One region of the Paenibacillus azoreducens genome, then DNA from elsewhere that is predicted to be linked to it. Evidence: riboswitches for the same ligand, from Rfam matches in the RefSeq annotation. Region 1 holds a riboswitch; the other holds the start of a gene.
The links. Region 1 has a riboswitch for FMN ahead of L6442_RS06840 (DMT family transporter). Riboswitches for the same ligand answer to the same signal wherever they lie in the genome.

Region 1 (16,424 bases):
ATTGAAGATACCGACAAACCGGGAGGGTACCCGTATCAAAAGGCTTATGTGTTTAAGGTGGATGCGGAAGGTCAGGTGAAATGGGAACGGAAGCTTAAATATAATACCACAAGCAATACGGCATATCGGGCTATTGAGACGAAAGACGGAGGATATTTCATTGCAGGCACATCGAGGTCGGACGGAGAACCGAAGGACCAACTGTACATGATCAGGCTGGATTCATCGGGCAATGTATTATGGGAAAAGGTACAGGTGGACGATGCCATCCACAGTACCCCGAAATCCGTAGTGGAAACGGATGACGGCAGCTTTTTGATCGCCGGGGAAGGGATGGTCAGTTGGGTCGCTTATGAACAAGGTTATATTTTAAAGGTCGATCCAAACGGCGAAACGCTGTGGTACAATAAATACCGCCTTACAGGTACTGGCGACTTTTTAACCGATCTCATCCCCGCCAGTGATGGCGGTTATATCGCCATCGGCCACGCAGGCATGGTGGAATACGAATCGACAGATTTCGATGCGATGGTGATCCTGAAAATTGATGACCAAGGCAAAATGCTTTGGTCGAAAAAATTCGTCGATCCGCGCAGCCGCTGGACAGCCGTTTCGGTTGTCGGAACGGAGGATGGCGGGTACCTGATTCTAAGCAGGAAATACAACGGAAAGGCCGCGACACTGCTTACCAAAACGGATCTCAACGGACAGGTGAAATGGGAAAAGACGTTTTTTAATGCCACGGATTTTTACCGTACCTATAACCGCCTGGTTCGGACTAAAGACGGATACGCCATGCTCGGGGAACATACGACACGGATCGATTGGGACAAGAGTGTGAGGTACCAGTATGGTGTGCTGAGAGTCGACGAGAACGGCGATACGATCAGCGAAGAATTATTCAAGGGACCACCGATTGCAGGCGTAGGTATCGCAGCGGCAACCCAAGACGGCGGCTTTATTTTCCCGGGGACCGTTTTGCGAGGGGACGTTAGGAAGTTCCAGTTGATGAAGTTGTCGCCTCCAGCGGATCGGCAGCCTGTCGAACGTACGCTGACGGGCATCTCATTTATGGAAAAAGAAAAGAAATTGAAAACGGGCACTAGCTCCCCGACCGTGCTGCAAGCGGTTTATTCCGACGGAACGAAAAACGAACTGTCCAGCGCTGCGCTATACATTTCGGGGGACAACAACATCGTGGACGTCGATGCCTTGGGCCGGATCACGGGGCATGAGGTGGGAAGCACCTATATCGAAGCGAATTATGAAGGTTTTACGGCGAAGATGAACGTGACGGTTCTGCCGGAAGATACGGACGAGCTTAGTCCCGTAAAGGGCGATTTCGGCCTGGATTCGGGTGAATATTCACTTTTGGAAGGTACGACGCTGGACATCAAGGTCACCGTAACTGAATATGACTATAGCAATGGAAAGCTAACGAAAACGGATGTCACAAAACTTGCAACATATAGCAGCGACCGTCCGGATATCGCTGAGGTGGACGGGGACGGAAACCTGATCGGCCATAAAGCGGGTAAGACACGGATCTATGCCAAGTACAAGGGAAGCAGTGTTTATGCCGAAGTGCTGGTCGTGCGCACAACCGGGCCAAAAGGGGATGCGCAGCCGGAGCCGGATGAGCCGAACAACGATACGGAGCAATCCGGTATGGATCACTCTGACGGTATTGATCAAACAGATCAAACGGTAACAGGTACTGCAGAACAAACATCCGAATCCATGCAATGATTTGCTGACACGGAGGCCAAGTTTCATGAGATAAACGCAAGGGGAGGATTTTCCCTAATGAAATGGGAAAGGACTGTTCCCATCGGATAGATTCCTGGGACAGTCCTTTTATCAAGCGTAATATCAACCAGATCTATGGCTGGTGTTATTTTGGGATTAAATGATCCGCTTCCGAATCCAGCCCGAAATAAGATCGGTCAAAATGACAAGCACGATGATTCCGAGCAAAATGATGCCGACCCGATTCCAGTTGCGGGCCTGAAGCGCAAAGATCAGCGGCGTGCCGATACCTCCGGCGCCTACCAGGCCAAGCGTCGTTGCGGAGCGGATATTAATCTCGAAACGGTATAGCGAGTAGGAGAGGAACTGCGGAATGACCTGCGGCAGTACGGCGTAACGCAGCACCTGCAGCCGGTTTGCGCCTGAGGCGACAAGCGCCTCCTGCGGCCCGCGGTCGATGCTTTCGATGGTTTCCGCATAAAGTTTACCGAGCATGCCGACCGAATGAATACCCAGCGCGAGAACGCCCGCGAAAGAACCGGGGCCGACTGCTTTGATAAACAGAATCGCCACGATGATTTCGGGAAAGACGCGGATGACGCTCAGCATGATTTTTCCGCTGCCCGAGACGGCAAGCCGCCGGCTCATATTCGTGGATGCCCAAAAGGCGAACGGGATGCAAACCACGGCGGCGATAACCGTACCGAGAATGGAAATGACCAGCGTATCAAGCAGTCCCCGCAGCAAATCCTCGCCTTCAGGAATGTAAACGAAAGACCAGTCCGGGTGCAAGAACCCTTGGAGTATCGACTTGGATACGGTCCCCGCCGTACCTTGAATCCCTTCGAAATGTATTCCTTGGATTGACCAATAATAAACGGCGATAACAATTAAGGAGATAAGCGCGAAGCGAATCCGCGAACCGAACACGGAGCCGGAAGTTTTTCCGGACGCGGCTGTAGTGTTATGTTTCATAGCAGTTTCCTCCGGATCATCGTACTTCCGTAATCAATGATTAACACGATCACAAGCGTCAGCAAAATAATGATCGAAGCCCGATCGTAGCGGAACAAACCAAGCGAGCGGTCCAGCAATAGTCCGATGCCGCCCGCGCCGACAAGGCCAAGCACGGCCGCTGCCCGCACATTGACTTCGAAGGTATACAGCAAATAGGACATAAAATAAGGAAGCGCTTGAGGCACGACCCCGTACATAATAAGCTGCAGCCGATTTGCGCCGACCGCGGTCATGGCTTCGAGCGGTCCGGGATCGATGGCTTCGATCGCTTCATAAGTCAGCTTGGCGATAATCCCAAACGAGAAGAAAACGAGAGCCAGCATCCCGGCGAAAGGCCCGATGCCAAATACGGCGACGAAAATGGCCGCGAACAAAAGATCCGGAATGGTGCGGATCAGGTTCAGCACCATCCGCGCAGGCAGCGAGATTAAGCGGCTGATGCCTAAATTTGAAGCGCAGAGCAGCGCAACCGGAATGGCAAGCAAACCGCCCAGCGTCGTGCCCAAAATGGCGATCTGGACGGTTTCCATCATCGGTCCCCAGATCGTAGGCAGATAGCTCCAATCCGGCGGAAACATCTCCTGCAGCAGGCTGCCCATTTGCGGAAGCCCAATGATGAGCTGATAAGGAGTCACGCCTGTTTGGATTGAGCATGCCACCAGGATCGCAAGCAGAATGAGCCATCCGGCGGCCCGTTTGTATTTGGGGGGCGGCATCAATTCGGGCGTCCCGGGCTTAAGTGAAGCGGTGGAAACAGGAGTCTTCATCATGCCCCTCCCAGCAGCTCATCCTGCAGCACGGGACGGCCGTAAATTTCGGCAAAAGCCTCGTCGGTAGCTTCTTCCGGCGTTCCGTCGAATACGACTTCCCCGGCGCGGAGTCCGATGATCCGCGTCGCGTACTCACGGGCCAGGTCGATAAAATGCAGGTTGATAATCGTGGTGATATTCATCTCGCGGTTGATCCGCTGCAAATCGTCCATTACCTGGCGGGTTGTTAGCGGGTCAAGTGAAGCGACGGGTTCATCCGCCAAAATGACCTGCGCTTCCTGCGCAAGCGCGCGGGCAATCGATACGCGCTGCTGCTGGCCGCCCGAGAGCTGGTCGGCGCGGACATATGCTTTTTCGCGGATGTTGACGCGTTTCAGCGCGTCAAGGGACAAATCCACATCTTCCTTAGGAAACCAGCCAAGCATGGTACGCATTGTGGAGTGATAGCCCACCCGCCCTGACAAGACGTTGCGGATGACGGTTGAGCGCTTAATCAGATTGAAGTTTTGGAAGATCATTCCGATGTCGCGCCGGATATGGCGGAGCTGGCTGCCCGAAGCCTGGGTCACCGATTTGCCATTGACCCGGATGTCCCCCGCCGTGATGTCCGTAAGGCGGTTGATACTCCGCAAAAAAGTGGACTTGCCCGCACCGGAGAGACCGACGATCACAACCAGTTCCCCTTCATTGATCGTTAGATTTATGTTGTTTAGTCCGACCGTTCCGTTCGGATAGACCTTGGATACTTTGTCGAATTCAATCATGCCCGAACCAACTTTCTGTAATGGTATCTGAAAAGGATTTTTCTTTTCAATAGTATAGTTTTATAAGTTTTTTGGGGTCCCCGCAAAGTATTTGGAATAAGCATCGAAGCGTAGGCTCCACTTTGTGGGGTTATTTCATACGTCTAATGGGAAACAACACCGCCATAAAAAACCATGGACGGTGCTGCCCTGATTACTGCATGAATGATTAATGTTTTTTGAGCTTGCCCGATTACTTGATTTCCTGGCCAACGGCTTTGGCATATTCGCGAACCGGATCGAAGTTTTTGTCGTCTCCGGCAGTGTAACCTACATGCGTATAGATATCTTTGATGATTTTAGCGCCTTCCGCATCATTGGTAATATCGATAAATGCTTGGCTGATTTTGTCTCTCCAGCTTTGATCCATATCGCTGCGGACGCTGACGGTATCGTTCGGAATTTTGGCGGTGTAGTGAATGACGCGGGTTTTTTCGAATACGTCCGGAACGTCTTTTTTAACCGTATTGCGCGCGTCTTGGAAAACGGCGACAGCATCCACCTGACCGTTCAGCAGCGCCATGATGGCTGCGTCATGCCCTTTAATCGTCACGCCCTGTACGTCCTTGTCGGGATCAATGCCTTCCTTTTTCAGCTCGGCAGCCGGGAATACATAACCTGCGGAAGACGTTACGTTTTGCCAGCCGATCTTTTTGCCTTTCAGATCTTTAAGGCTTTGGATGGGAGAATCTTTTTTCACGACGATCATGGCTTTATAGAAATCAACTTTTTCTGTTGTGTCTTCACCCGTATCGTCTTTGATGCCGTAACGCTGCGCCTGCAGAAGAAGATCGGCTGCTTTTTTGTTGTCATGAGCCAGTACATACGCATTTGGCGGCAGGAAGCCGACGTCAACCTGTTTGGAAGCCATCGCTTCCACAATGGTGTTGTAATCCGGGGATACGGTCACGTGAACCGGGATGCCAAGTTTGTCGCCAAGCAGTTTTTCAAGCGGTTTTGTTTTGGCTTCAAGCGTATCCGCATTCTGGGATGGAACGAATTGTACATTAAGTTCTTTCGGCACATAAGCCGAAGATGCCGCTTCCGCGGTTCCGGATGCTGCGTCTTTGCTGTCGCCGCCTGCGCTTTTAGATCCGCAAGCTGCAAGGCTGGCCGCGAGCGCCAGCGTCATGCCGATCGTCAGTACTTTTTTAAACATGATGGTCCCCTCCGCAAATTTGTCTTTTTAGGTCAGATACATCCGTCTGACAGAAACGAGCTTAACATAGGCGCCGGAGACAAGGGTTAACGCAAAGGGTTTCTTTTGTTGGCTTCTTGTAAAATTTGCGGCCAATTAACCAGAACCGAATGTCGGTAGAAGCTGGGAAATCGGCCTATTATCAGCCTATTATTATAGAAAGAAAGTAGAGCAGCGGGATTTTACGCCTGCTTAACGTTCCGGAGGTATAATGAGCGTGATGTTTTAGGCTCAATTCATAATTAGTGCTTGACAAGAGGTGAAGATAGCGGAGGGGACGGAATCGATCTGAAGAACGATCCGTAACCGCAGCGGCTAACTCGTGCAATGTCAGGTACTAATTATTCTGTTGAGCCATTTTAGATAGAAATTTATAAGGGAGTGGTAACGGTGAGCGGCATTCAAAACAGACAACGGGCGGACATGCAGGGCAAGGCGGAACCATCCATGAAGCTGAGGATTTTGTCGACGACCGATGTGCATACGAGTCTGATGGATTACGACTATTACCGGGACGAGCAGGATGTTTCGCTTGGGTTAGTCCGGATTGCCACCTTGGTTCAGCAAGCAAGGGCCGAAGCAGAAAACACACTGCTTGTGGATAATGGGGATTTGATACAGGGGACGCCGCTGGCGACATGCGCGGTCCGCACGGCTTCATCTTCTTTGCCTGGAGCGGAAGCCTTTGTCCATCCGGCGATCCGGGTGATGAACGCAATGGGATATGATGCGGCAACTTTTGGCAATCATGAATTCAATTACGGGCTGGATTATTTGGATAAAGTAGTCGCTGGCGCCAATTTTCCATATGTAAACGCAAATGTTTATATGCATGAACAGGAGACCAGCAGCGGCCAACGGGTGAACCGGTATACACCATACGTGATTCTGACCAAAACCTGTTTCGACAGTGCCGGAGCGCCGCATGAAGTACGGATCGGGGTGATCGGATTCGTGCCTCCGCAAATATTGAATTGGGATCGAAACCATTTGGAAGGCAAGGTGCAAGTCCAAGATATGGTTCAGTCTGCATTGGAATGGGTACCGCGGATGAAAGAGGAGGGGGCGGATGTCGTGATTGCGCTTGCCCACACTGGGTTTGATCCGGATGTGTCCCTGATAGACCGCGATGCCGAAAATGCCATGCTGCCGCTCAGCCTGGTGCCTGATATCGATGCCATAACCTTCTCCCATACGCATAGAGTGTTTCCATCGCCGGATTTTTCCGCTTTAAATTCAGCCTTTAAATCAGCGGACGGAACTTCGCTTCCCTGTTTGGATTGGAAGAAAGGAACCATCAATGGGCTGCCTGCCGTACAGGCCGGATACGGGGGCATGATGCTCGGGATCATCGATTTATCGCTGGAACTTCAGGACGGCAGATGGCGGGTGGCTCACGGGCGGTCCATGATCCGCGAAGTGTACGACCACTCACGGGGAATCGAGCTGGCCCAACCCGATCCTGACATAACGGAAATGCTGCGGGAACCCCATCAACAAGCGGTTGCTTATGCAAACGCTCCGATCGGACGGGTCGAGGCGCCTCTGCACAGCTATTTCTCTCTGGTGCATGAGGATGCTTCCGTTCAGCTTGTCAACCGTGCTCAAATCGCTTATGCCCAGCGCTGGCTGGCTGCTTCCGCTCCCCATTTGCGGCATCTGCCGGTTCTTTCCGCCGGATCGCCGTTTAAAGCGGGGCGGAACGGACCGAAAGAGTACGCGGATATCCCCGCAGGGTCCATTGCCATCAAAAACGCAACCGAGCTGTACTTGTTTGACAACACCATTAAAGGAGTCAAAATGACCGGCGCAGGCATTAAGGAATGGCTTGAAATGGCCGCAGGTTTGTACAACCGGATCGATCCGGCGGCAAGCGCGGAGCAGCCGCTGCTAAATCCGCTGTTTGCGGTTTTTCAGTTCGATGTCATCGGCGGCATTACCTATCGGGTGGATGTCACCCAACCTGCAAAATACAAACCGGATGGTACAGTGCATCATCCTTGCGCAAGCAGAATTACCGATCTATGTTATCAAGGCAGCCCGGTGGATCCGGAACAGGAATTTATGGTGGTTACCAGCAATTATCGCGTGTTTGGCTGCAACTTTCCCGGTCTCCGCGAAGCGGAATTGATTATGGATACCGAAGACGAGAATCGTGAGGTGCTTATCGATTATATAGCCGAACAAGGCAATCTTAACGGTCTCATAGAGAAAAACTGGAGTTTCGTTCCTATTGACCAACCGGTGAATGTTACTTTCCTTTCTTCGCCCGCCGCCGTGAAATATATCGGGGATTTCCCGCGGATCGCATATACCGGACGGACCAATGAGCAGGGGTACGGCATTTATAGTATCGACCTGGGCATGGGGCAAGTTTCCGAGGCAGTGTTATCCGACCGTAAAGCTGTCCTGCAGCGCGCAGAAGAATACAAAAATTGACATAATAGATTGCATTTTCATATTTATAATAGTTAACATATCCTAAATTTGCTCGAAACGCAGAGGCTCCGGTGACTTGAGACCTCTGCGTTTTTTTTACAAATATAAGGATTAAGGCGCTTATCCAGCCGCTATTTTCTATTATAAAATCCTACTACCATAGCGCTGGAGGCGGTCTTATGAATGCGTGATAAGATTTTACAGACTCGGCAAATTGCAATAATAAAGGAATGTTATGTTTAAGGGGATCTGAGATTTTATAAGAATTGGGGAGGAAAAGGAAGGAATGAATATGGCCAATCATTTGAAGTTCCGCAACCGGAAGCTTGCTGGTTTCTTTTTTGCTTTTGTTTTGCTTTTATCCAGCGTGTTTGGCTGCATGCCGGCGCAAGCCGCCGCCCCGGCGCTTACCGTAGCTGAGGCGATCGCCAAGAACAATAGCGGAGAAACGGCTACAGTTGAAGGTTACATCGTTGGCGAAGTGTATAATTCCAAGCTTATTTTTTCGAATTTTCAGGATGACCTGAACGTTCTCATCGCGGATACTCCCGGTGAAACAAATAAAAGCAACCTGATCGATGTGCAGGTATCTGCAAGCTTCCGGCCTGCGATCGGGCTGAAATCCAACCCGTCCAATCTGGGCAAAAAGCTTCAAGTGACAGGCATGCTGACCGCTTATAGCGGGATGAATGGCGTTAAAAATCCGACTGCGATGAGCATATCGGGCGAATCCGGCGGAGGAGATCCCGGCAACGGCGGCGGAACGCCGGATCCGAATGATCCGGGCAGTGAAAATATCGGCGTTCCTACCACCCTTCCGGACGGTACAGGCAAAAAAGTGCTGTTCGATCAAAGCCATGCCCAAACCGCAGGAGCTGCCGATTGGGTCATTGACGGGGCTTTTTCCGATTTTGCGGACGGCCTGAGGAATGCGAAATTTCAGGTGGATGCACTGGAAAGAAAACTCCCGATGAATGCCCAGTCTTACGATACCCCAACCATTACGTTGGACAAGCTCAAGCAATATGATGTATTTATCATCGGCGAGGCGAATATTCCTTTTAAAACCTCCGAGCAGGATGCAATGCTGCAGTACGTCAAGGAAGGCGGCAGCATTTTCTTCATCTCGGACCATTATAACTCCGACCGGAACCTGAACCGCTGGGATTCCTCGGAAGTGATGAACGGCTACCGCCGCGGAGCTTTCGGAAATCCGTCCAAAGGCATGGCTTCGGAAGAAGCGGCTTCCGGCGCCATGAAAGATGTGACCAGCACGGATTGGCTCGGGCAAAACTTCGGCGTCCGTTTCCGCTACAATTCCATCGGCGACGTGACCAAGACGGATGCCGTAAAATATGATCAATCTTTTGGCATTACGGCCGGCGTCAACGATGTGGAGATGCACAGCGGATCGACGCTTGTCATTCTGGATCCGAAACGAGTTAAAGGCGTGGTGTATTTGCCGAAAAATGTTCCCGGTTGGAATAACGCCGTTGAGAACAGCGATAAGAAAAACTTCCCGAACGGCGGCGTTTATCAAAACGGCGGTATTGCCGAAGGGCCTTTCGCAGCCATTTCCAAGCTGGAAAAAGGCAAAGCCGCATTCATCGGCGATTCGTCCCCGGTTGAAGATGCCAGCCCAGCTTATGTCCGCGAGGACAATGGCAGCAAGAAAAAAACCTATGACGGATTCAAGGGTGAAGGGCAGAATGGCGTATTTCTTGTTCAAACCGTAGAATGGCTGGCTGTTCATGAGGATTATGCCACCTTCGAAAACAAAGGGATTACGATGGATGCGCCTACGCCGCTGCTCGGTGCCCTCGAGGAACCGACCACATCGGCGGAAATCCCCGGAACGGAGCCTTGGACAACTCCGGCAGCGGGTTATAAATGGTATGATCCATCCACGTATAAAGCAGGTTCCTATGGTTCGGGCAAAGATGGCCCGGTTGTGACCATCCCGGATCTGACGACCATTGCAAGCGCCAGAACCGCCGCAGATAACAGCTACGTTACGGTTCAAGGGGTCATTACATCCGAACCCGGCATCTTCGGCGGATCAGGTTTTTACTTGCAGGACGGAACCGCAGGTATTTATGTCTACCCTGACAAAGCTGCGGGATACCATGTCGGCGACAAAATCAAAATCACCGCCCAGAAAACCGTATACAACTCCGAGGTAGAGTTGATGAGCGAAGTTCAGGTGGCCAAGCTTGACGACCAGGCCGACATTCCAGCCCCGAAACCTATCGTTCAAGACGCGGTGAATGCCGGTAATCAGGGGCAGCTCATAACGCTAAAAAACGCAACCGTACGGAATTATGCGACTATATCCGGCTCGCTGGAATTTGATCTGGTGAGCGGAAGCATAACCAATCATGTGCGCGTTGACAGCCGCACGGGGATTTCCGCGGATACGCTGAAGACGGCGTTCCCGGAAGGGACAAATGTCGATATTACAGGGATTTCTTCCATCTTTAAAAATAATTTTCAACTTAAACTGTTGAAACTCGCCGATATTCGCCCGGCAGGAACCGAGGCGGAAAATCATCCGCCTGTATTTACTGCCGTTGATCCGCAGACGGTGCAGGTCGGCTCGGCATTATCTTTTAAAGTACAAGCTGCGGATCCGGATCAGGACAATCTCGCGTACACGGCCGTTCAGCTTCCGGACGGGGCGAACTTCGACCCTGCGCAGCAAACCTTCTCCTGGACGCCGCAAAAGGAAGGAAACTACACGGCTTCTTTTAAGGTCGAAGACGGCAAGGGAGGCAGCGATACGCTGAACGTTAGCATTACCGTAACGGCAGCATCTGCAGGAGAAGACAATACGGGTACCCTGACCGGTCCTGCCACGGCTTATGCCGGAGCGCCCGTTGATCTGGCGGTTGGCGTAAGCAAGCTGACGTATCCGTTTACGGCATTGGATGTTACGATTCAGTACGATCCATCCAAAATCACGTTTGATACGGTGACCAATCAAGAGGGCAATCCGGTGCTTGCCGAAACTGCAGTAACCTCATCCAGAAACGGATTGAGCCTGCTGGCGGCGGGCGTCAAGCCGGATGCCGGACAGATCCGGCTTCTTATGGCGAGCACTGGCGAAGAACATGCGGTGAAAGACGGCGGCGAACTGTTTAAGCTGCATGGCAAGCTGAAAGCCGACGCCTCCGGTTATGCCGATCTATCCTTAGCTTCGTTTACGGTATCCTCTGACGGCTCTTCCCAGGAGCTCGGCACGGGTTCGGCCTCGGTTCGCATCCAGATCGCCGCGGCTGACCGCACCGCGCTGCTGGCGGCCATCCAGGATGCGCAAAAACTGGCCGACCAGGCTGTAACCGGAACGGAGCCGGGGCAATACCCGCCTGCGGCCAAAGCGGATCTGCTGGCGGCCATTCAAGCGGCGAATGCTGTTTATAACAATGCTTCAGCCACTCAGGAGCAGATCAACTCGGCGCTGGCCGCGTTGACCAAAGCCGTGAATACCTTCAGAAACTCGGTCATTCCGAACCCATCGGTGCCTGCCGATAAGTCTGCCTTGACCGCAGCGATTGCTGCCGCGCAGAATATTTATGATCATGCCGCCGCAGGCGACAAAATCGGCCAATATCCGGCTGCGGCCAAATCAGCTCTGCAATCCGCAATCCAGTCGGCCGTATCGGTGAACAACAGCTCATCCGTTTCGCAGTCGCAAGTGGATGCCGCTGTGTCTGCGCTGAACAGCGCCGTTTCGCTCTTCAAGTCCAAGCTGATCACGCTTGTTCCGGGAGCAGGCAAAATTTCCGTCCAAGACCTGTCCATCATCGCCAAATACTATGGCATCAAATCGACGGACAGCAATTGGAGCCGCGTAGCTTCCGCTGACCTCTTCAATGAAGGCGAAATTACGATCCGCTCACTGGCAGGCGTAGCCCAGATGATTATCGGAGACTGGTATAACAAATAAGGGAGCGGGCAGCGATCGAAAGAACATTTCACCCGGCTGCCTTCATCCTTAAACTGATTGCTTCAACTTATATACTGAAAATGAACGAATCGCAGGACGCAGCCATCCGGCTGTCTCCTGCGATTTGCAGTCTGAAAGGATGGATACTTTTGCTGAAGAAAATTACTGCCGTATTCGGATTGATGCTGGGTTTCATCTGGTTTGCTTCACAAGCGCAGGCTGCTGCCGAAGCGGCATCTTCCATTTCTTTAAAATCGGCTGTCAACGGACAGGAGATTACGGTGCTTGTGACCGGTAATGATCTGAAAGATCTGTACGCTTATGATTTGATCATTTCATATGATCCCGGCAAGCTGGTCTATCTAAGCGCCTCTTCAGGGGCAAGCGGTTTTGGAGTCGATCCGATCGTCAAAAACGGCAAAATCCGCATTGCCCATACCAAGGTCGGCAAAATAGCCGGAGACAACGGTACGAAAGAACTGGCTTCCATCAAATTTAAGAGGTTGGGGAGCGGCACAACATCCGTTTCGGTGCATGACGTCAAGCTCGTGGATTCCAAACTGAATGCAGCGGCGGCCGGCAAAGCGGAGCTTTCGATAGATAACGGCATAACTTCAACGACGGTTGCTTTAAAAGACATCGAGGGGCACTGGGCCAAAGATTCCATCCAGGAAGCTGTGCGTCAAGGCTGGGTTACGGGGTATGCCAATGGAACATTTCTGCCGAACAAAGAAGTGACGCGGACCGAGTTTGCGGCCATGCTGATTCGCGCTTTAGGAGAAAGCTCAGGCAGCTCGCAGCCGCTGAAGTTTACCGATGTGCAGCAAATTCCATCCTGGGCGCGTCCTTTTGTGGAAGCGGCGGTCAATCGCGGCATCATGAACGGCTATGCAAATGGATCCTTTGGGCCAGGCAAACTGATTACGCGGGCTGAAATGGCGGCAATGGCCATCCGCTCGCTAAATCCGGCGGAAGCTGTGAGAAATTCCGATCAACCAAGCTTTGCCGACAACAATCGGATTCCTGCTTGGGCCAAGCCGTATGCCGCAGCGGCGGAGCAAAAAGGAATCATGAAAGGAAGAATCGGCAACATGTTTGCGCCAAGCGAGCATGCAACACGCGCGGAAGCGGTCGTTGTTATTTTGGCTTTGCTGCAGCGGCAGTAGGTTCGATTGATTTTTTGGATAAGGTGGAAAAAAATCTTTATTGAAATCAACCGACACGAAAGCTATGATATATGCTATACTATTGTAAGTGACCATTGTGATGACTTTAACATCCGACGATGTGAAGCTAATGGTATAGTTTGTTTAACCAATACTAAAATTATGAATATGGATCTTCGGGGTATGGTGAAATTCCTGACCGGCGGTGAACGTCCTTGCTATAAGAGGGACGTCAAGCCCGCGACTCGCTGTTTTGTTTGCTCAAGGCGGCGACTGACCTGGTGCGATTCCAGGGCCGACGGTAAAGTCCGGATGGGAGAAGATCAAAGAAGTAGGTTTGTGCGAAATTTTTGTGATTTCGGCAGGCTTATTTGATCAACCCCCGTTATGTCGATTGATGTCGATGAGCGGGGGTTTTCCAATGTTGACTCCGTATTCAGGCAAGGGGATCAAGAAGATGGAAAACGTAAGCAGCAAATTCAAGTTAAGTTCCACAGGCAAGCAGGCGGACCGTTCGAGAACCGGCTTTTGGCTGGTAGTTCTCGGAGCGGCATTATGGGGAGCGGATCCGCTGTTCCGGATTATTTTGCTCAGGGAGCATATTACGCCGACGCAGATCGTTTTGCTCGAGCATATCATCATCGCGTTGTTTGTCGCGCCGGTTTTATGGAAACATCGATCTGAAATCAAAGGCCTGAAACTGCGCCATATCGGCGCACTGCTATTTCTGTCCTGGGGCGGCTCGGCAATAGCCACCATTCTATTTACTTTAGGCCTCACCCACGGGGATTTGAATGCCGTTCTGCTGCTGCAAAAACTTCAGCCGATTTTCGCCATTCTTATGGCACGCATGCTGTTGAAGGAACAGCTGCCGAAACAGTTCGGCTGGATGCTTATGGTGGCTTTGGCGGGCACTTATCTCCTCACGTTTGGATTTACGTTCCCGTTTGGCCATGTCAATGATTTTGTGAAAGTAGGAAGTCTGCTCTCCCTGGCCGCCGCGGCCCTCTGGGGCGGTTCTACAGTAATGGGGCGTTTGATGGTCGGCAAAATGGAATACGCGACCGTAACTTCCCTGCGATTTATTTTGGCGCTACCGCTTCTGATCGGCATTACGATCAACCAGGGTGATCCTTGGCAGTTCCCGACCGCGGCGGGACCGCTTGCCGCCGTATCCATCAATTTGCTGGGGCAGGCGTTGCTGCCTGGACTATTGAGCCTGCTCGTTTATTATAAAGGTTTGACTACGACGAAAGCTTCGGTAGCAACGCTGGCAGAGCTGAGTTTCCCGATGGTTGGGGTTCTTATGAATTGGCTGATCGCCGGTGAGGTAGTAACGATTGCCCAGCTCTGCGGATTTATGCTCATTTGGAGCGTATTGTTCATCATTTCGCGCCGGAGTGCAGATGCATCTTAATGTATACAAATGGCACAACCGTGTAAGAGCCCGCAGTACGCTGAAGCTGGTCTTAAATAGGTTCATGCTTATGCAAATATAGCCAAAGCTTCGCAAAAATATAAGGCTGTTTTCATGGCAGTTCATCTGCTGTGAAAGCGGCCTTTTTTGAAATATAGAGGATTTTGTAAAAATCCAAGGAACGACTTCAATCAGCAATATATAGAGCGAAACGGTTTAGTTATATTGTACCCGGGAGCGGTGGAATCGAATTTTGCAAAATCCCGCATTTTGCAAAATATAAGCTGTGTATATACTGGGAGAACTTCGATTCTGCATCTATTTTTTCATTATGAAATTGATTCAGGGCACAAGCTTTTTCAAACAGTTGACTCTTATGAAAAGTAAAAATGTTGCGAAAGTGCATCCTTTTCAGGGATTTTATCGCGTAAAATGAAAAATTGCTGCGAAAGTGCATCAATTTAATCGTGAATCGCCTGTTTATGCCTAAAAGTTAGGGGAAAGTTGCACTTTTGCAAGCTTCCTGACCATAAATACCTGGAACGTAAAAATAGTTGCACTTTTGCAAGCTTCCTGACCATAATTCAAACACTCGATATCTAGTATGAAATTGACTTCATTTGCAGCAATCCCGTTGCGGAGTGGGGTCATGGCGAAAAAAGATGCAAAATAGCAGCGTTCTCCTTATATTCAAGCTCTCGTTTTCCTCAAATCACTCTCTCACGTAGGGACCCTACACGGATAAAACTCATGGCTGGCCCCCCATTATTAAATTCCCCCCCTGGTTTAACACGCAATCATCGATTTATCGACAAAATATTTCAGTCATGTTTTACGCTGGAAGACATACATTTTTTAGGAGAAAGCGCTTGCAGAATACGTTTTAGAATTTCTTTAAGCGTTTTGATTGGAGTTGTGAATGTGATGAATGGGGGAATTCGCATGAAGCTGAAACTTGCTTCCAAGCCGCTGATCGCATTATTGATGGCAGTGGTTCTCATCGCAGGTTGCCAAACCGTGCAGCCGCCATCGGCTTCGGAAACGCCAAAAACGCAAGGCGACAACAAAACGCCGGAGGGCGGGACCAAGACAGAGCCTTCGAAAGAGCCGGCGGCCGAACCGGCAAAAGGAGATGCGAAAGAAACGCCAAGAAATGAAACGCTGTACATCAACGGACTGCAGTGGGGAGCGCCGACCAACTTCAACCTTTTAAGCGGAAATCCGGCATTTCCGATCAACTACGGCAGCTCCCGCGAGCTTGTGTATGAAACTCTTTTTATGATCAATGAGCTCGACGGCGCGCTTGAGCCTCTGCTTGGCACCAAGTATGAATGGAAAGACGATACGCTGCATGTGGAACTAAACAAGGATGCCAAATGGAGCGACGGCAAGCCGTTCACTTCGGAAGATGTCGCGTACACGTATCAGCTCGGCAAAAAATACGACATCAACTGGAGCAATTATTGGACGTATATTTCGGATGTCTCGGCCGATGGTCCAAACGCCGTCAACATCAAGCTGAACAAGGATAACCCGAATAAGCTGACGGTCCTTGACAGCATTGAGCTGATTCCGATGCTTCCGAAGCATATTTGGGAAGAGATCGAAAAGAAAGCGAACAACGACCTGACGGCTATCCGTAAGGAAATGAATGCGGATCCGGTCGGGACGGGTCCATACAAAATGTACTACTACAACGACCAGAAAATCACGATTGTCAGGGACGATAACTACTGGGGCAAATCCCTGTTTGGCAAGCTGCCTGCCCCGAAATATATCACGCATGTGATTTACAAGGATAACGCAGCCGGCGACCTGGCTTTCAAGAGCGGTCAGGTTGACGTGTCGCAGCAGTTTATTCCGCAGGTATGGAATATGTGGAAAGGCGGGGCGCCGATCAAAACCTATCTGAGGGATGC
Region 2 (16,424 bases), 1.1 Mb from region 1:
GCCACGAAATCCCCTTCATTCTCCCGGTCCTCATCGTCTACCACGATAATGACCTTGCCTGTGCGGAGATCCTCCAGCGCTGCTTCAATCGAGTCAAATTGGAAATGATCCATGATGTTTCGTACCCCCTTTTCGTTTTCCATCCAATCTATCCGTTTATTAGTGTTATATAAAGTTGACCGGATAAGGCAGCCAAGTGAAATGTTCTTTGCCTTTTCCTCATCCTTTTCTTTAGTTCAAATTAGATGGAGCTTACACAAATCCGTTGGCTGCCAAGGTATCAAGCGTTATTCCCTGTCGTCCGGCGCTGCCTGCAGCACGTGATCCCAGCAAAGCATGCACGTATTTGCCGATAATATCGCATTCGATGTTTACCACGCGGCCCGGCTTCATACCGGATAAGCTTGTTGCTTCAAACGTATGGGGAATGACTGACACCCGGAAACTGTCCCCATCAGTCTCCGCGATGGTCAGGCTGACGCCATCCACCGTAATCGAACCTTGCGGGATGATATATACCGATAAATCGGGCTTATCCGGAACGATATCGATCCATACCGCATTTTGTTCATTGGTGACCCTTCGGACCGTTCCCGTCATATCCACATGCCCCTGCACCATATGACCGCCGAATCGTCCGCCCGCCTGCATGGCCCGCTCCAGGTTGACGCGGCTGCCCGGCTTTAGCAGCCCCAGATTGGAATGGCGGTATGACTGAGGCGTGACATCGGCGGAAAAACCGCTGCCGTGCACCTTCGTCACCGTCAGACATAATCCGTTTACCGCAATGCTGTCGCCGATCCGAACATCGTCCATAATGGCAGATGCCTTGATGTTCAGCACCATGGCCTCGCCTTGTCTAGCGACTCCATCCAAACTGCCGATTTCTTCAACCAATCCGGTAAACATGCCGTTTCCTCCTCCTATTGTTTTTCGTTATCCGGCCACACCGGGATTCCCGAAATACATACGTTATCTCCGACCTGCTCGATTTCCAAAGCATCCAGTGTGATAGCATCCGCCATTTGGTGGATGCCTTCAAACATGAAATTGTCCGGCGCCGCTTTGCCGCCGATGATCTTCGGGGCAAGATAGAGGATAATCCTGTCCACAAGCCGCTCTTTAAGCAAAGCTCCGTTTAGCGTTCCGCCGCCTTCTACAAGAATAGAGCCAATCTCCATGCGGCCAAGCTCTGTCAATGCGGTTTTGAGATCGACAGCAGGGCCGCTTCCGCAAACTAGAATCTTTACTCCGCATTCCATGAGCAGCTTTGCCTTCTCGGCATCATGCCGCTCCGTCGTTAACACGATGACCGGAGTTTCTCCTGCGCTGAAGATCTTGGCCTCAGGCGACAGACCGAGCCGCGAATCTACGATAATCCGGACCGGCTGTATACCATCCACCCCATCATGCCTTGTCGTCAAGCTCGGATCATCCGCTTGAACCGTCCCGATGCCAACCATGATGGCCTGATGGCGATGGCGAAGGCCATGTGCCTGCAGCCTTGCCTCCGCGTTCGAAATCCACTTGCTGTCGCCGGTATCCGCCGCGATTTTGCCGTCCAGCGTACTCGCCGTCTTAATCGTTACGTACGGCATGCCTGTCGTAATATATTTGGCGAATTTTTCGTTCAGACGTAGGGCCCGCTCCCGTAGAACGCCGACTTTGACTTCAATGCCGCTGCGGCGAAGCCGATCGATCCCGGAACCGGCGACAAGCGGGTTCGGATCCTCGCAAGCGACCACCACTCTTTTCACCTTTGCCTCGACCAACAGCTCGCAGCAAGGCGGCGTTTTGCCGTAATGGCTGCAGGGCTCGAGCGTCACGTAAACCGTGCTGCCTTCCGCCTTATCGCCGGCCATCTGAACGGCATGAACTTCCGCATGGCCGCTCCCCCGCTCCAGATGCGTCCCCAGACCGGCAATTGCGCCGTCTTTGACGATAACGCAGCCCACAACCGGGTTGATGCCGGTTTGCCCCTGCGCCCGCTCAGCCATATCTAAAGCCAAGGACATGTAAAACTCATCATTCACCGCCATCTGCACTTCTTTCATCCCTCCTTCCCCTTGAAAATGCAACAAAAAAGCCCTCCGGATCACATCCGGGGGCAGTCATGAGAGTAAGTTGAAGACACGCAAATAAAGCTTCCGCCATGACAAATCATGGACCGGAAAAGGTCGTTATTGTCCTAATGTTATTCACGAATTCATTCGACTAACGGGAATTCTAGGTAAGTCAAAGAAGCAAAATGTCCTGTGACAACTTGCGGATAGAATCCACCCGTACACATCCAACTAAAGCTAATAACCAAAGCCGCCGCTTCAAAAAGGACTAACTCGGCAAATCGCTTTAGTCAAATAACTATATGAATCATCGTGAAAAAAGACACATTCAACCTGCTTTATTGGGTGCATCGCATGAACGGTATGTACCATGCGCTTTCTCTCCTTCTCCCATCCAGACTATACTGTCGGTCCCGGAATTGCACCGGATCCACCGTACGCGGGCCATAGGCCACGCGGCCGGGTCACGGACTAAGATGCTTAAGGTTTTGCGCGTCTATGCGCAAGCAATAAATAAGCATCATCACCGCCGGTAGGGAATTTCACCCTGCCCCGAAGGATCAACCAATAATGCGTATGAAATTATACGGAAAGCTGAGCTGAAATAAATCAAGCTGCTTTCTTAAAAGGAATGTTAACACCTCATTTCCAAAATTGCAACTCAAAATCTAACGAACCGCATCATCTGCACGCAGCGCAAAAAGCCGTTTTCCCATGCAGCATCAAGGTAAAAGGCGGGTTCAATACATTTGAATTCGTTCAGTTCCACCAAGAAAAGAATATTGTGAAATCATGCAGCAATCAGTTCAAAACTTGGGACTCGACGGGGAAAATCGCTTTCAAATCTAGCATGCATTTTTATGCAAAGGTCGGAAGGTATTCCGATAATAATCCCCCCTCTGAACAGGGTTTGTCCTTCAGAGGGGGGATTTATTCACTCTGTATTACTCAGCGTCCCAAACTTTAACTTCTTTCATTTTGTCGCCTTGTTTGACCGCGTCAATATGCTCCATACCATTTACTACTTTGCCGAATACGGTGTGAACACCGTCGAGATGCGGCTGCGGCTCGTATACGATAAAGAACTGGCTGCCGCCTGTGTTTCGTCCCGCATGAGCCATCGACAGAACGCCTTTGGTATGTTTGGTCGTGTTTGTGGCCGTTTCGCAATCAATTGTGTATCCTGGACCGCCTGTACCGTTTCCGACCGGGCAACCGCCTTGGGCAACGAATCCAGGAATGACGCGGTGGAAAGACAATCCGTTGTAAAAACCGGAATTCGCCAGCTTTTCGAAGTTGGCTACCGTGTTGGGAGCTTCTTCAGGCAGGAATTCTATTTCAACGATTCCACCGTTTTCAAGTTCAATTGTACCTTTTTTCATTTGATATTCACTTCCTTTGATTATTTTCGCTACAATAGGCAAAAAGCATTATAAACTAAACTCGCGTTTGCCATCGCTTTCTGATTGTATCTCACTTTGCCCTTTATATGCAATATTTCACAATCATTGCTGATGAATTGCTGCTTCGGCTTCACCTGCGAATTCAACACAAAAAAGATCATTTCCGCATTCCCCAATACAGAAATGATCCTTTTTGTGTTTTGTTCTTTTACCCAATTCTTGCTTTTACACTCGGCCGTCCTTATTTCAGAACAGGCTCTTTGCTGATCCGCTCAGGTATCATATCGTTGCCGATGATATCCTGCAGCGTTTCGCGGCGCACTACAAGGTCGCTATTTCCCTGATGGGCAAATACTACCGCCGGACGGCGGATCCGGTTATAATTGCTGGCCATGGAGTAATTGTATGCTCCCGTGCAGGAGACAGCCAGCAAATCGCCGCGCTCTACCTTCGGCAGCTCCAAATCCCAGATCAGCATGTCTCCGCTTTCGCAACATTTGCCTGCAATGGACACCGTCTCTTCGACAGGTTCATTGGCACGGTTGGCAAGCATCGCTTCATACTTGGATTCATAAAGAGCGGGACGCGGATTATCCGTCATGCCACCGTCAACGGCCACATACTTGCGAACGCCGGGAATGTCTTTGCTTGTTCCTACGGTGTACAATGTCGTACCTGCATCTCCGACGATGCTGCGTCCCGGCTCCACCCAAATTTCAGGTGTTTCGGAGGACCAGCCGGAGAAATGCGTTTTAACCGCATCGGTAATGGCTTTAACATACTGCGCTACTTCTAGCGGCGTGTCGCCTTCCACGTAACGGATGCCGAACCCTCCGCCCAGATTAACCACTTTGAACTGGAATCCAAGCTCCTGATCGATCCGCCGCGCGAAGTCGGCAACTTTTTGAACGGCCAGCTCAAAACCGTCAACCTCAAAAATCTGGGAGCCGATATGCGAATGCACGCCAAGCAGTTCCAGATGGGACTGTTCCATTGCAAGCTGCACGGCCTCGAACGCAGAACCGTTTCCGATGTCAAAACCGAATTTCGAGTCAATTTGACCGGTGGAAATATATTCATGCGTATGGGCTTCAACCCCTGGAGTTACCCGAAGCAGAATTTGCACTCGCACATTTTTTTCGGCAGCCACGCTACCCAGAAGCTGAAGTTCAATCAAGTTGTCGACAACAAAGCAGCCGATTTTGGCGTCAATAGCCATTTCGATTTCATCCAGCGTTTTGTTATTGCCGTGAAAATGGATGCGTTCAGCCGGAAAACCGGCCTGCAGCGCGGTGTAAAGCTCACCCTCGGATACGACATCCAGCGACATGCCCTCCTGGTCCGCGATCCGGCACATCGCCATAACGCAAAACGCCTTGCTCGCATATGCTACCTGAAATTTCAGTCCGGATGCGCGGAAAGCGGATACGTACTCCCGGCAGCGCTGACGCACAAGCTCTTCATCCACGATGTAAAGCGGCGTTCCGTACTTGGCCTTGAGCTCTGTGACATCGCATCCGCCAATCTCCAGATGTCCGGCTGCATTGATTTGACTTGTACCATGTAAGAACATTATTTAGCATCCCTTCGCTTTCTGTGTTGAAAAATGTAATTCATCCATCAGAACTTTTACATCAGTATAGCAGAGAACGAAAGAGAATGAATGGATTTTTATGCAAAACATTTGTATTATTTTTACTATTGTTCGTTATTATCCGGATTTGGCGCCATCCTTGTATTATCTCTCGTTTTGTTAAAAGAAGGCCTTTTCTTCGTTTCAAGCACCGGAAAGCGAAAGAGAAAGCCGGCCATTGCCTTTGTGTTAAAAGGTATAAATGGCCACAAATACGATGAATTATACGAACGATGCAGCGTGAGCAGCAAAATTAGGAGCGTTGTGCCTACGACAAATCCCTGTACCTTGAAAATAGCTACCGCAGCCAGAAGCACCAATCGAATCAGCCTGTTCGCCAGGCCAAGCTCATAACTCGGCGTTGCGAACATGCCGATCGCGGCAACAGCCATGTAGAGGACGACTTCATTGATAAACAATCCCGATTTGACGGCTATATCGCCAACCAAAATCGCAGCGATGAGGCCCATGGCCGAAGCCAGCGGAGTCGGGGTATGTACGGCGGCAAGCCGCAGCAGGTCGACACCGAATTCGATCAGCAGAAACTGGGCGATCAAGGGAATCTTGCCTTGTTCATGCGGACCGATAAAATCCAAAAATGGCGGCCTCAGCCCGGGATCTATGACCATCAGCATCCAAAGCGGAAGCAAAAACATCGAGGCGAATATCCCGATAAAGCGGACCCATCTTAAATAGGTGCCCATAAAAGCCGTCTGCCGGTTTTCTTCGGCATGCTGGCATAAATCAAAAAAAGTCGTCGGCATAAGCATAACACTCGGCGAGGTATCAACGAAAACCGCCACCCTGCCCTCCAGCAAATGGGCAGCTACCACATCGGGCCGTTCCGAGTATCGGACCAGCGGATAGGGATGCCAGCCTTTATTGATAATCGCTTCTTCCAATTGTTTATCCGCCAGCGGCAGCCCTTCGATATCGAGTCCCTTGATTTTCTCCCTGATCGAGTCCACCTGCACTTTATCCACGATATCGTCAATATATGCAATACATACATCGGTCCGCGTGCGGCGGCCCACCTGAACGAGATCGGCTTTCAAACCAGGGTCGCGCACCCGTCTGCGGACAAGCGCAATGTTGCTCAGCAGCGTTTCGGTAAATCCGTCCCTCGCTCCCCTGACCACCCTTTCGATGCTTGGCTCCTCCGGGCTTCTCACAGGGAAGGTACGCGTATCCATCACAATCGCCGCTTGCTCGCCATCGATGAATAATGCGGACATGCCCATCAGCACCTTGTTAATCGTCGAGCTCAGCTTCTTATCGACTTCAACTTGAATGTGGGGAATATAACATTGGAAAAAGGATCTGAGCGCATCCGTAGAAAGCTGGTCGGCCGACAGATACGTTAACCGCTTTAGAATCTCTAGCATGATATTATCTTTGGCAAACCCGTTGACGAAAAACAACCCCGTTTTATGACCGACCAGAATCATCTCCCGGAAAACAATATCAAAGGAGCTTCCAAGTCCCACAACTTCCTGCAGTGTTGCCTTCGTCCGTTCAATGCTGTCCGAGACGTCGTCGGTTTGCTGCCAATAAATGACGGATTCTTCTACTGAATCGGATGATTCAGCTTCCTGCTTCTTCTCGAGCGATTTATCCTGAGCGGGCTGCTCTTCTCCGGTTGACATGCCTGATTCTTCTTGTCCGCTGTCAAAATCCTCATTTGGATTCTTGGTTTTCTCTTTCTTTGCACCAGAATCATCATGAGCGTTATGACGCATTGGCAGGCCCATTTCAGATGGATCTTTGGCTCCTCTTTGTTCATTTTCCTGTTCGTTCATGTTCCACCCGCACCTTTCTCTTGCGTTGTTGTCCACCGTACCTTTCGCATCTTACTTTCTGTAAATAAACCAATCAAAAAGCGAACCGGCAATCTTTCCGGTCACCATGGCCATCATGAGACCAAATAAATAATGTATCATATTCAGCCGTTTGGCTAAAATCGGAAGCACGTTAAGCACTTCAGTTAGTGCGGCTGCCAGCAAACCGACAAAAATTCCGTTAAACAAACCAACGACCAAACCGGCCCAGGATCCTAAGGAAAGCGTCCAGTTCCAGAAATCGAAAACCGTTCCCAGCAGCGACCCGGCAACCATCGCCCCCTCGTACCAATGAACCTGATGATAGGATCTCGTAAGCTGAGCCAGCCGCGGAATCATGTCAAGCACGATAAAAAGCGCAATAACCCCGCCGCCTATCGCAATGCCGCCCGCAATGCCCAGCAAAATTTGCACGAACCAACCAAGCACTAAACTCAAGGCTTATCACCTTGATTTTGGGACATCCTCATCCGCTTATATTCCTCGGCGACTACAAATTGATCGATATTTTCCTGGTAAAGGTACATCTCGACTTCAAGCGGCGTCGGTTCCTCATTCCATTTTTTCTTGAACAGATGATTAAAAAAAATCACCATGCCAAAACCGATCCCGAATGAATACGCCGCCTGAAACAAATAAGGATGCTCATCCCGCCGACCTGTCAGCATTTCAACCGTCCGGATCTGCACCTCCTGCATGTTGACGTCCGCATGAAAGTTCATGATGGTAAGGGCCGAACCGAAAAACAGCAGCACCCATACAAGCAAAAACAGCAGCAGCGACGGCTTTTTGGAAGCTTTGACGACTTCCACCAAAACATGGGTTTGCCCGATCGGCTCGATTATGACGCCCGGTATAAGCTTTTGTACCAGAGGAATGATGTGCATAAGGTCAATAAGCAACAGGTTGCCGTCCCATGTTTGCGGCCGGGCCAGCTCCAGATTGCGAAGCGGCGCCTCCCACTTGGGGTCGCACAAGATTCGGGCGACATGCCCGAGCGTAACCGTTCTCCCCTCGGTAATAGGGACGCGGCTGCGCAGTTGCAAGTACACCGTAGGGGCAGAATTCAAAGACATCCCACTCACTCCTTTGCTGCTTCATTGACCTTAGTATTGGGAAAACCGCTTCTTTCTAGTCAGAATCTGCAATTTGCCCATGAACAGGGACCCTGCGCATGTATCCCCAGCAAAGATCAACGAATGAAAAAAAGACCGGCCAAGGCATGAACCTTGACCGGCCCTCATCAAAGGAGCCAATATTCTCGAGCCGCTTCTTCACTGCGCAATCTGATCGCGAATAAGCTGCAATATTTTCTTTTCCAGCCTTGATACCTGTACCTGGGAAATCCCAAGCCTAGCCGCGACCTCCGACTGGGTCTGGTCACGATAATACCTCAGGTAAACGATCAGCTTTTCGCGTTCGGAAAGGCCGTCAATCGCCTCATTTAAAGCAAGTTTGTCAAACCACCGTTCCTGCGAATCATCGGCAATCTGATCCATGAGCGTGATCGGATCGCCATCGTTCTCGAATACCGTTTCATGGATGGAGGTCGGCGGCTTGTTCGCTTCCTGGGCGAATACCACTTCTTCCGGCGTCACCCCAAGCTCCTCAGCCACCTCTTTAACGGTCGGCAGGCGGTCCAGATGCTTCGACAACTCATCTTTTTTCTTCCGGACCTTGTTGGCCATTTCCTTCAGCGACCGGCTCACCTTAAGCGTGCCGTCATCCCGGAGGAAGCGCTGGATTTCTCCGATAATCATGGGTACAGCATAGGTTGAAAATTTAACATCGTAGCTCAAATCAAATTTATCAACGGACTTCAACAGACCGATACAGCCGATTTGAAACAAATCCTCCGGCTCATAACCGCGGTTCATGAATCTTTGTACAACGGACCAGACGAGACGGATGTTGCAGTTTACCAGCGTATCGCGGGCGGTATTGTCTCCGGCCTGGCTGAGTGCGATCAGGCGTTTGACTTCCGCATCTTCCAAATAGGTCTGCGAAGGTTTTTTCAGATCAGCATCCATATGCCCAACCCCTAATTATACAAAGCTTTCTTGGATTCAATCCTTTTCTTCATCCTGATCGATGTGCCGGAGTCGGGTTCACTCGAAACCTCGAATTCGTCCATGAAGTTCTCCATGATGGTAAATCCCATCCCAGATCTCTCCAGCTCAGGTTTTGACGTGTAAAGCGGCTGCCTGGCCAGATCCAGATCCTCGATTCCGGCTCCCTTGTCTTCGACGGTGATCGTGACTGTATCGGCAATGATTTCGGCGGTAATGGTAACCATACCATCCGGATTTCCGTCGTAACCGTGAATAATGCTGTTCGTCACCGCTTCCGAAATAACGGTTTTCAGGTCGCTTAATTCATCCATGGTCGGATCCAGCTGGGAAATAAACGCCGCGACCGTAACTCTGGCAAAAGATTCATTTTCCGATTTGGCCGAGAATTGGAGCGTCATGAAATTGCGCTGCGGTTTTTTATTCTCCGTCATGACACGACCTCCAATCCTGAGAGCGCCTGACCCTCGTTATCGTAAATTGGCATGATCTTAAACAACCCGGACATGTCCAGCAGACGGTAAACCGCCTCATTCACGTCGCATAGAGCCATTTTACCGCCTTTGCTTTTGATCAGCTTGTACCGCCCCAAAATAACACCCAAACCGGAACTGTCCATAAACTGCAAATGTTTAAAACTGAGCACCAAATGCTCTATTTGTCCTCTTTGGATGGATTCATCCAACTGTAAACGGACATGGTCGGCGGTATGATGATCCAGCTCGCCTGATAAACGGACAATCAGTGTTTTGCGGTGATGCTCCATTTCCACATGCAGATTCACGCCTGCTCACTCTCCTTCCTGTCGCTTGAACAAGGATTTCTACGAAACGAAAAGAGATTCCTGCCCCCCGACAAAACTAGAAGAAAAACGCTATCAATCTACAAGGAATAACTTGGAGAGCGTCCGCTTGAACAGCTTCCACCATCCCGCCTTACCTACTTGCTCCGGCGATTTGAGCTCAAATTCCTTGAGAACTTTGTCGCCCTGGTATACCACCAGCTTGCCCAGCACTTGCCCTGCCTGAATCGGCGCCTTCACTTCTTTCGGCACCTGCAGTTCATGGCGGATGCCTTCAGCTTTAGCGTTTTTCTTCAGAAGTACGCTATATTTCTGCCCGGCGGCAAGCGTCAGCTCTTTGACATCGCCTTTGTTGATTTTCACCGTTCCGATGACGTCACCCGGTTTGAAAATGGTATGCATGCTGTACTGGGAAAACATGTAATCGAACATCTTGGATACTTCCTCATTACGCGTCTTGGTATTCGGTTCGCCGAGCACGACCGCCACTACTCTCAAATCGCCTTTGGAGGCCGTCGCCGACAAACAGAATTTCGCTTCGGAAGTATATCCCGTTTTCAAACCGTCAGCACCGGTATAAAAGCGGACAAGCTTATTTGTATTAACCAGCCAAAACGGCTTTTTCGAATCTTTCCGCAAATAATCCTGATACGATCCGGTATATTTTGTAACATCCTTATGCTTCAAAAGCTCGCGGCTGATGACCGCAATATCATGGGCTGAAGAATAGTGATTATCGGCAGGCAAACCGTTGCAGTTGACGAAATGGGTATCCTTCAGGCCCAGCGCTTTCGCTTTATCATTCATCATCTGCACAAACTCTTCTTCGGTTCCGGCAATTTTTTCCGCAATCGCCACCGAGGCGTCATTTCCCGATGCCATTGCGATTCCTTTCAGCATGTCGTCAACCGTCATTTCTTCGCCCGGCTCCAGGAAAATTTGCGAGCCTCCCATGGAAGCTGCATATTCGCTTGTGCGTACCATATCAGTCAGTTTTAATTTCCCGGAATCGATGGCTTCCATGGTAAGCAGCATCGTCATAATTTTGGTAATGCTGGCTGGCGGCAGTTTATCATGGCTGTTTTTCTCATAGATAATAGTTCCCGTATCCGCATCCATGAGGATGGCGGACTTTGCGTTAGCCGCCAGATCCGCTTGAACCGGCCCTTTAGCCTTTTCCTCGGCGGATCCCGTCTGCGGTAAAGCCGCAGCCGAAAGGCATAGCGACAGCATCACTGCCAATAGCGTTTTTCTCAAAAAAGTCCCCTCCTGACCTCTGGTCATTTTCAGATAAAAGAATTTTGCGAATTCAAAGATCAAACGGCCTGTGCCGCTTGCGCAAAATTCTAATATTGCTGCTGTATTCCAGTGTCGTCAGGTTCAAAAGAAAATATTCCATTTCTAGCGAAGAATCGAAAGAAAATTTGAATCTAAAAGAAAAACATCTATCGACGCAATCTCTAAGAAGATAGACCGCTTTGGGCGGATGTTTTTCTTGCGATTATAGAAACCTTATAGCTTTCTATAATCTAAAAAAATCCGCAGGCATCAAACCTGCGGATTTTTACGGATAAATCATAATATTGGATTGTACTTCTATTAAGCTACATGTTCGGAATAACCGCGAGTACCAGACTCAGAAATTTTTCACGTACGCGTTCCGTCGTTTCCATCACTTCATCATGCGACAGCGGCTGATCGAGAATCCCCGCAGCCATGTTGCTGATGCAGGAAATCCCCAGCACTTCAAGTCCGGCATGACGGGCCACAATCGTTTCCGAAACGGTAGACATGCCTACAGCGTCGGCACCCAACGTACGCAGCATTTTAATTTCAGCCGGCGTTTCATAGGTTGGACCAAGCATTCCCGCATAAACGCCTTCCTGCACGCTGATGCCTTTTTCTGCCGCCAGATCCTTAAACAACTTGCGCAGGCGACGGCTGTACGCTTCAGACATATCCGGGAAACGCACGCCAAGCGCGGAATCATTCGGGCCGATCAATGGATTTTTGCCGGTGAGATTCAAATGATCGGAGATCAGCATCAAATCTCCAGGCTCATAGGATGTGTTCAGGCCTCCGGCAGCATTGGTGACGAGCAGGCTCGTTACGCCCAATTCCTTCATGACGCGGACGGGGAATGCCGTTACTTCGGGACCGTACCCCTCATACATATGGAAACGTCCCTTCATCATGACCACGGCACGGCCTTCGATATTGCCCAGCAGCAACTCGCCGTCATGCCCTTCCACCGTCGACACCGGAAAATGAGGAATATCGTGATACGGAATCGAGATGCCGTCCTGAATCAAATCCGCGAGAATGCCGAGACCGGAACCCAGAATAAGTCCCACCTCCGGTTTCAGCTGCGTTTTTCCCTGAATATAAGCCGCAGCTTCTTGAATGACTGCTTGGTTAATTGTTGTCATGCATAGATCTCTCCTTCAAATGGGTTGAATACGCGCGTTCCCGCGGATGATGGTTTTCGTACACATCTTTCATCGCTTTTTTGGTTAACGCCCCGTACAGCGGAGCGATAGACAAATCGCTATGTCCCAGCATTTCCTGTACGGACCGGATATCGGCGCCGTCTTCCAAGAGATGGGCCGCAAAGGAATGGCGGAGCGTATGCGGGGTAATGCCCTCGCTAATACCGGATTCCGCGGCGTATTTCTTTAATATTTTCCAAAATCCTTGCCGGGTCAGCCTCGTCCCTAGATTATTCAGGAATAGCCCCCGTTCTTCAGGCTCTTTGGCCAGCTTCGGCCGCATTTGCCTGATATATGTCCCCACGGCTTCCGCCGCCATGCTGGTAATCGGCAGTACCCGTTCTTTCCCGGAACTGCTTGTACACCGGACAAATTTGAGGTCCGGATTCACATCATTCAGATTAAGCGCCGTCAGCTCCGATACCTTCATGCCTGTGGCATATAAAACTTCGAGCATGGCCTTGTCCCTCAGTCCCGGCGGAGTAGTGATATCAGGCGCCGCCAGCAGGCTTTCAACCTGCTCGACGGTCAACACATGAGGCACTTTCTTCTCAAGCTTCGGCGTCTCCATATAAAGCGTCGGATCGTGCTCCAGCAAAGACTCCTTAACCATGTAATGAAAAAAAGAACGCAGCGATACCAGCTTGCGCGTCAACGTAGACGAAGCGAAGTTTTGGCTTTTCATCTCGTTCATATACATGGAAATATGGATTTTCTTAATCTCTTTTGCCGACTGAATCCCCTGCCGCTCCACAAACTCCAAAAATTGCAGCAGATCGCGCTCGTACGATTCAAGCGTGCTGCGAGACAAACCTTTTTCTTCGCCAATATAACGAATAAAGGATTGGACATACTGCATCATTAGTTGAAAAGCTCCCTCAAGAATAGATTAGCCGCTCCACTCAATGTTTCGACAAAAAAGCTCCGGTTTCCTGCTTAACGCTCCCTATTCCCCGTACCAATAAAAGAAACGCAATCTATCCCCCATCATTTCGCCTGTTTTCGGCCGGTCCGATGGCTGGAAAGCCTTTACAGCATGACCTTCGGGAATCCGGTAATGGTCTACCGGCGTTATCCAGGCACCGATCAGGCCGAACAGCTGGTATAACGTATAAGTTAAAACCGCAAACACAAGCAAAAATTTCAAGTATGACAGACATTTGCGCACCGATATAATCATGCGGATCTCACCCCCGAACAAAAGTAACAGCATCAGAAGGCAATAGAGGCCTTCCTGATTCAGCTTATGATACCTTGTCCAGCGGTATGACCAACAGCGATTTCAGCCACCCAAATAACCCCATAAAGAGTATCGGAAAGAAGTCTGACGCCCTTCAAAGAAGGGCGCTTTTGCGGAGCAAAAGTACTGAGCGGAGCCAATACTTCGGTGCTTATTCCAAATCCTTTAAGGGGACCCTAAATTCTATAATCTCAAATCTCAAAAAAGCCCCCTCCGGCAGGTCATGCCGGCGAGAGCTTCTGATCTTTAGCCGATCAAATTTCCGATTCGTTCAGGCCTCCGGTTTATTGCCGTTATCGCTGCGTTCATTTTCTTCTTTTTCCTTGCAGCGGTGGCAAACCCCATGGAAATCAAGCCGATGATCGGAAACGGTAAAATTGAATTCGCGTTCGAGCCGCTCTTCCAGCGGACCCAGCCAGTCCTCGCGAATTTCGTCCATACTGCCGCATTTTACACATATAAGATGATGATGGTGATGCTTTGCTGTATCCGTTCGCAAATCATATCGGGCAACGCCGTCGCCGAAATTGATTTTTTCAACGACATGCAGTTCACTGAGCAGCTCAAGGGTACGGTAAACGGTAGCCAGACCGATTTCAGGAGCCTTTTCTTTAACGAGCATGAAAACATCTTCCGCGCTAAGGTGATCTTCTTCATTCTCGAGCAAAACTCTGACGGTAGCTTCCCGCTGGGGTGTCAGTTTATAGCCCTGGGATTGTAATTGTTGTTTGATCTTATCGATCCGAGCTTCCATTTTCTCCCTCCCCACAGGAAAAATCACTACACTTTTGCTATATATCACATCTTTCATTATAGGGGGAGTTGCGCTGCAAAGTCAAACGATTTTCCTCACATCAAGGCTGCAGCCGTTTTCAGCAGGGATGGTGTCACCCATTGCATCATGGAAGGCGTTACCCAAGTCTCAAACGATGAAATGCCAAGCATGATAAAGCACATTACTAGGGTTAAACCGACATAAGACATGAAAGGCCGGACGACGTTGACGCGCTTATGCAGCATCACCTTGTTTTTAATCACGTGCAGTGAAAAAGCAATGGCGGATACGCTCGATACGATTAAAACCGGTATGATAAGCAGATTGGGGGGAGCCACAGTGACCAAAGCAAACAGCAGGCCTTTCCATGAAAATTCAGCGATGAGATAACCGACCGTAAAACCGATCAGCACGCCTTTAAGAAAATCAAGGATAAGTATTCCCGGCAGTCCGATGATCGACAATCCCAGAAACCAGATGAGGCCCACCCATTTCAAATGCAGGCCCGCAATGCTCCAATAAGACTGCGCGGCACCCATGCCTGTATGGCTTTGATCCACTGTAACAAAAAAATTTTGCAAATACCGCCCCAGGTCCTGCTGCTGTTCAAGCGACAACGCATTGACCATAAGCGCACCGAAAATGACACCCACAAGAAACAGGACAGCCACAAAAATATACAGCACCGTTTGCTGCTTCAAGGTATGGCGGAAAGTTCGCATACAGGATTCCCCCTTCCTATCACATACCTCTACTCTATGAAGACAAGCTGCAAACTATGTCTTGTCGGTAGATGAATCCGCTACCTTGCCGTAAGTCCCGCCTCCGCCGGATGTCAACGCTAGAAGGCCGTTTCTCGCTTTCACGATCCTCTCCGCCAAGCCGCTGCCTACGACTTCAGCCAACTCGGATTCAGAAGCCCGATGCAAAATCGACATTTCTGTGCCAAAATGCTCCAGCAGCTTTTGCATCGTCGCTTTTCCGAGTCCCGGAATGAATTCTAGCGGAATCTGATAGTGGTATGGGGGACGGTCCGCAGGATTCCAGGATTCCTCCCGGTCGGCGATATCCAGTATCCGGTCCAGAACCCCCTGGACTTTTTTCACGCTGCCGCAATGCGGGCATGCTCCAGTAACGGCTTCCTCTCCGCTTTGGATGTGTCCGCATCCCAGGCAATAAGTGCGGTGATACTTTCCCAGTCTCGGATTCAGGCCGAAATTTGCCGTTACGCCGCGGCCCTTGGCTTTATTCAGCGCCAGAACCCATTCATCAAAGTTAGGCTCGGCCATCCGGATCCGGTTATATTCCCTGCCGATCTTTCCGAGGGAATGCGCGTCCGAATTCGTGACGAACGTAAAGCCGTCGAGTTCGGAGAGAAGTCCCGCCATCTCCGAATCGGCGCTGAGTCCAAGTTCCACGCCGCTGATCATCGCGGGATCGAGCACTTCGGACATCCGCGGCGCGACATTCCCGTAGATTCCTTTATGAGGTGTAAACACATGTGCCGGTATCATAACGCCGCCCCGCGCGTAAATCTCTTCCTGGAGCTTGCGGGCGGGAACATAAATGCGCTGCGAACTGAGGTTTACATTTTTCATATGCTTGGCCATCCATGCGGTGAAATGCTGCATTACCGGCAAATTGGGGAAATATGCAAGCAAATGTGCCGCGCCGCGGCCTTCCTCAAAAATTTCGATTTCGCTGCCAAGAAGGATGGTTGTCCCTCTGTATGAAATCCCACCGCCCTGCAGTTCGGTCATTTCGCCCGAATGCAGGCAATCCATGATATCCTTTTGCACCTCAGGCGAATGGCAGTCGATGATTCCGATCAGATCCATGCCTTTTCGTCCGGCCGCTTCCTTGGCGATATTAGCGAAGGTCAAATCCTTGCTGCCGCTGATCTTTACGGCTTGGCCGGATGTTGTCTGTCCGATGTGAATATGCAGGTCGGCATAATATTCCTTGAGCGGTTGGCCCTTGTCATGAGATGAATTCAAAGTCTCAATCATCATAAACCGAAAACTCCCGTCGCCTGCTTCAGCTTCCATGCATATACAGCCAGCATTGTTTTAGCGTCACTGATTTTTCCCAACGCGACGGCTTCTTCCGCTT

Region 2: linked by a shared signal. The riboswitch ahead of ribD (bifunctional diaminohydroxyphosphoribosylaminopyrimidine deaminase/5-amino-6-(5-phosphoribosylamino)uracil reductase RibD) and the one ahead of L6442_RS06840 (DMT family transporter) in region 1 are both predicted to bind FMN.

Annotation. Positions count from the first base shown of each region.
Region 1 covers NZ_AP025343.1:1,598,140-1,614,563, forward strand. The annotation lists gene L6442_RS06800 (hypothetical protein) at 1-1,749, shown strand, start outside; gene phnE (phosphonate ABC transporter, permease protein PhnE) at 1,906-2,724, opposite strand; gene phnE (phosphonate ABC transporter, permease protein PhnE) at 2,721-3,536, opposite strand; gene phnC (phosphonate ABC transporter ATP-binding protein) at 3,533-4,300, opposite strand; gene L6442_RS06820 (phosphate/phosphite/phosphonate ABC transporter substrate-binding protein) at 4,533-5,498, opposite strand; gene L6442_RS06825 (bifunctional 2',3'-cyclic-nucleotide 2'-phosphodiesterase/3'-nucleotidase) at 5,928-7,976, shown strand; gene L6442_RS06830 (DUF6359 domain-containing protein) at 8,269-11,922, shown strand; gene L6442_RS06835 (S-layer homology domain-containing protein) at 12,072-13,088, shown strand; FMN riboswitch at 13,257-13,416, shown strand; gene L6442_RS06840 (DMT family transporter) at 13,546-14,505, shown strand; gene L6442_RS06845 (ABC transporter substrate-binding protein) at 15,448-16,424, shown strand, end outside.
Region 2 covers NZ_AP025343.1:2,659,146-2,675,569, reverse strand. The annotation lists gene L6442_RS11480 (bifunctional 3,4-dihydroxy-2-butanone-4-phosphate synthase/GTP cyclohydrolase II) at 1-113, opposite strand, end outside; gene L6442_RS11475 (riboflavin synthase) at 253-909, opposite strand; gene ribD (bifunctional diaminohydroxyphosphoribosylaminopyrimidine deaminase/5-amino-6-(5-phosphoribosylamino)uracil reductase RibD) at 924-2,054, opposite strand; FMN riboswitch at 2,442-2,627, opposite strand; gene L6442_RS11465 (peptidylprolyl isomerase) at 3,008-3,445, opposite strand; gene lysA (diaminopimelate decarboxylase) at 3,708-5,039, opposite strand; gene L6442_RS11455 (spore germination protein) at 5,165-6,745, opposite strand; gene L6442_RS11450 (stage V sporulation protein AB) at 6,950-7,375, opposite strand; gene L6442_RS11445 (stage V sporulation protein AA) at 7,372-8,013, opposite strand; gene sigF (RNA polymerase sporulation sigma factor SigF) at 8,212-8,967, opposite strand; gene spoIIAB (anti-sigma F factor) at 8,979-9,440, opposite strand; gene spoIIAA (anti-sigma F factor antagonist) at 9,437-9,790, opposite strand; gene L6442_RS11425 (D-alanyl-D-alanine carboxypeptidase family protein) at 9,884-11,065, opposite strand; gene L6442_RS11420 (purine-nucleoside phosphorylase) at 11,413-12,237, opposite strand; gene xerD (site-specific tyrosine recombinase XerD) at 12,224-13,159, opposite strand; gene L6442_RS11410 (DUF4227 family protein) at 13,244-13,477, opposite strand; gene fur (ferric iron uptake transcriptional regulator) at 13,809-14,291, opposite strand; gene spoIIM (stage II sporulation protein M) at 14,387-15,034, opposite strand; gene L6442_RS11395 (endonuclease Q family protein) at 15,089-16,321, opposite strand; gene L6442_RS11390 (NUDIX hydrolase) at 16,321-16,424, opposite strand, start outside.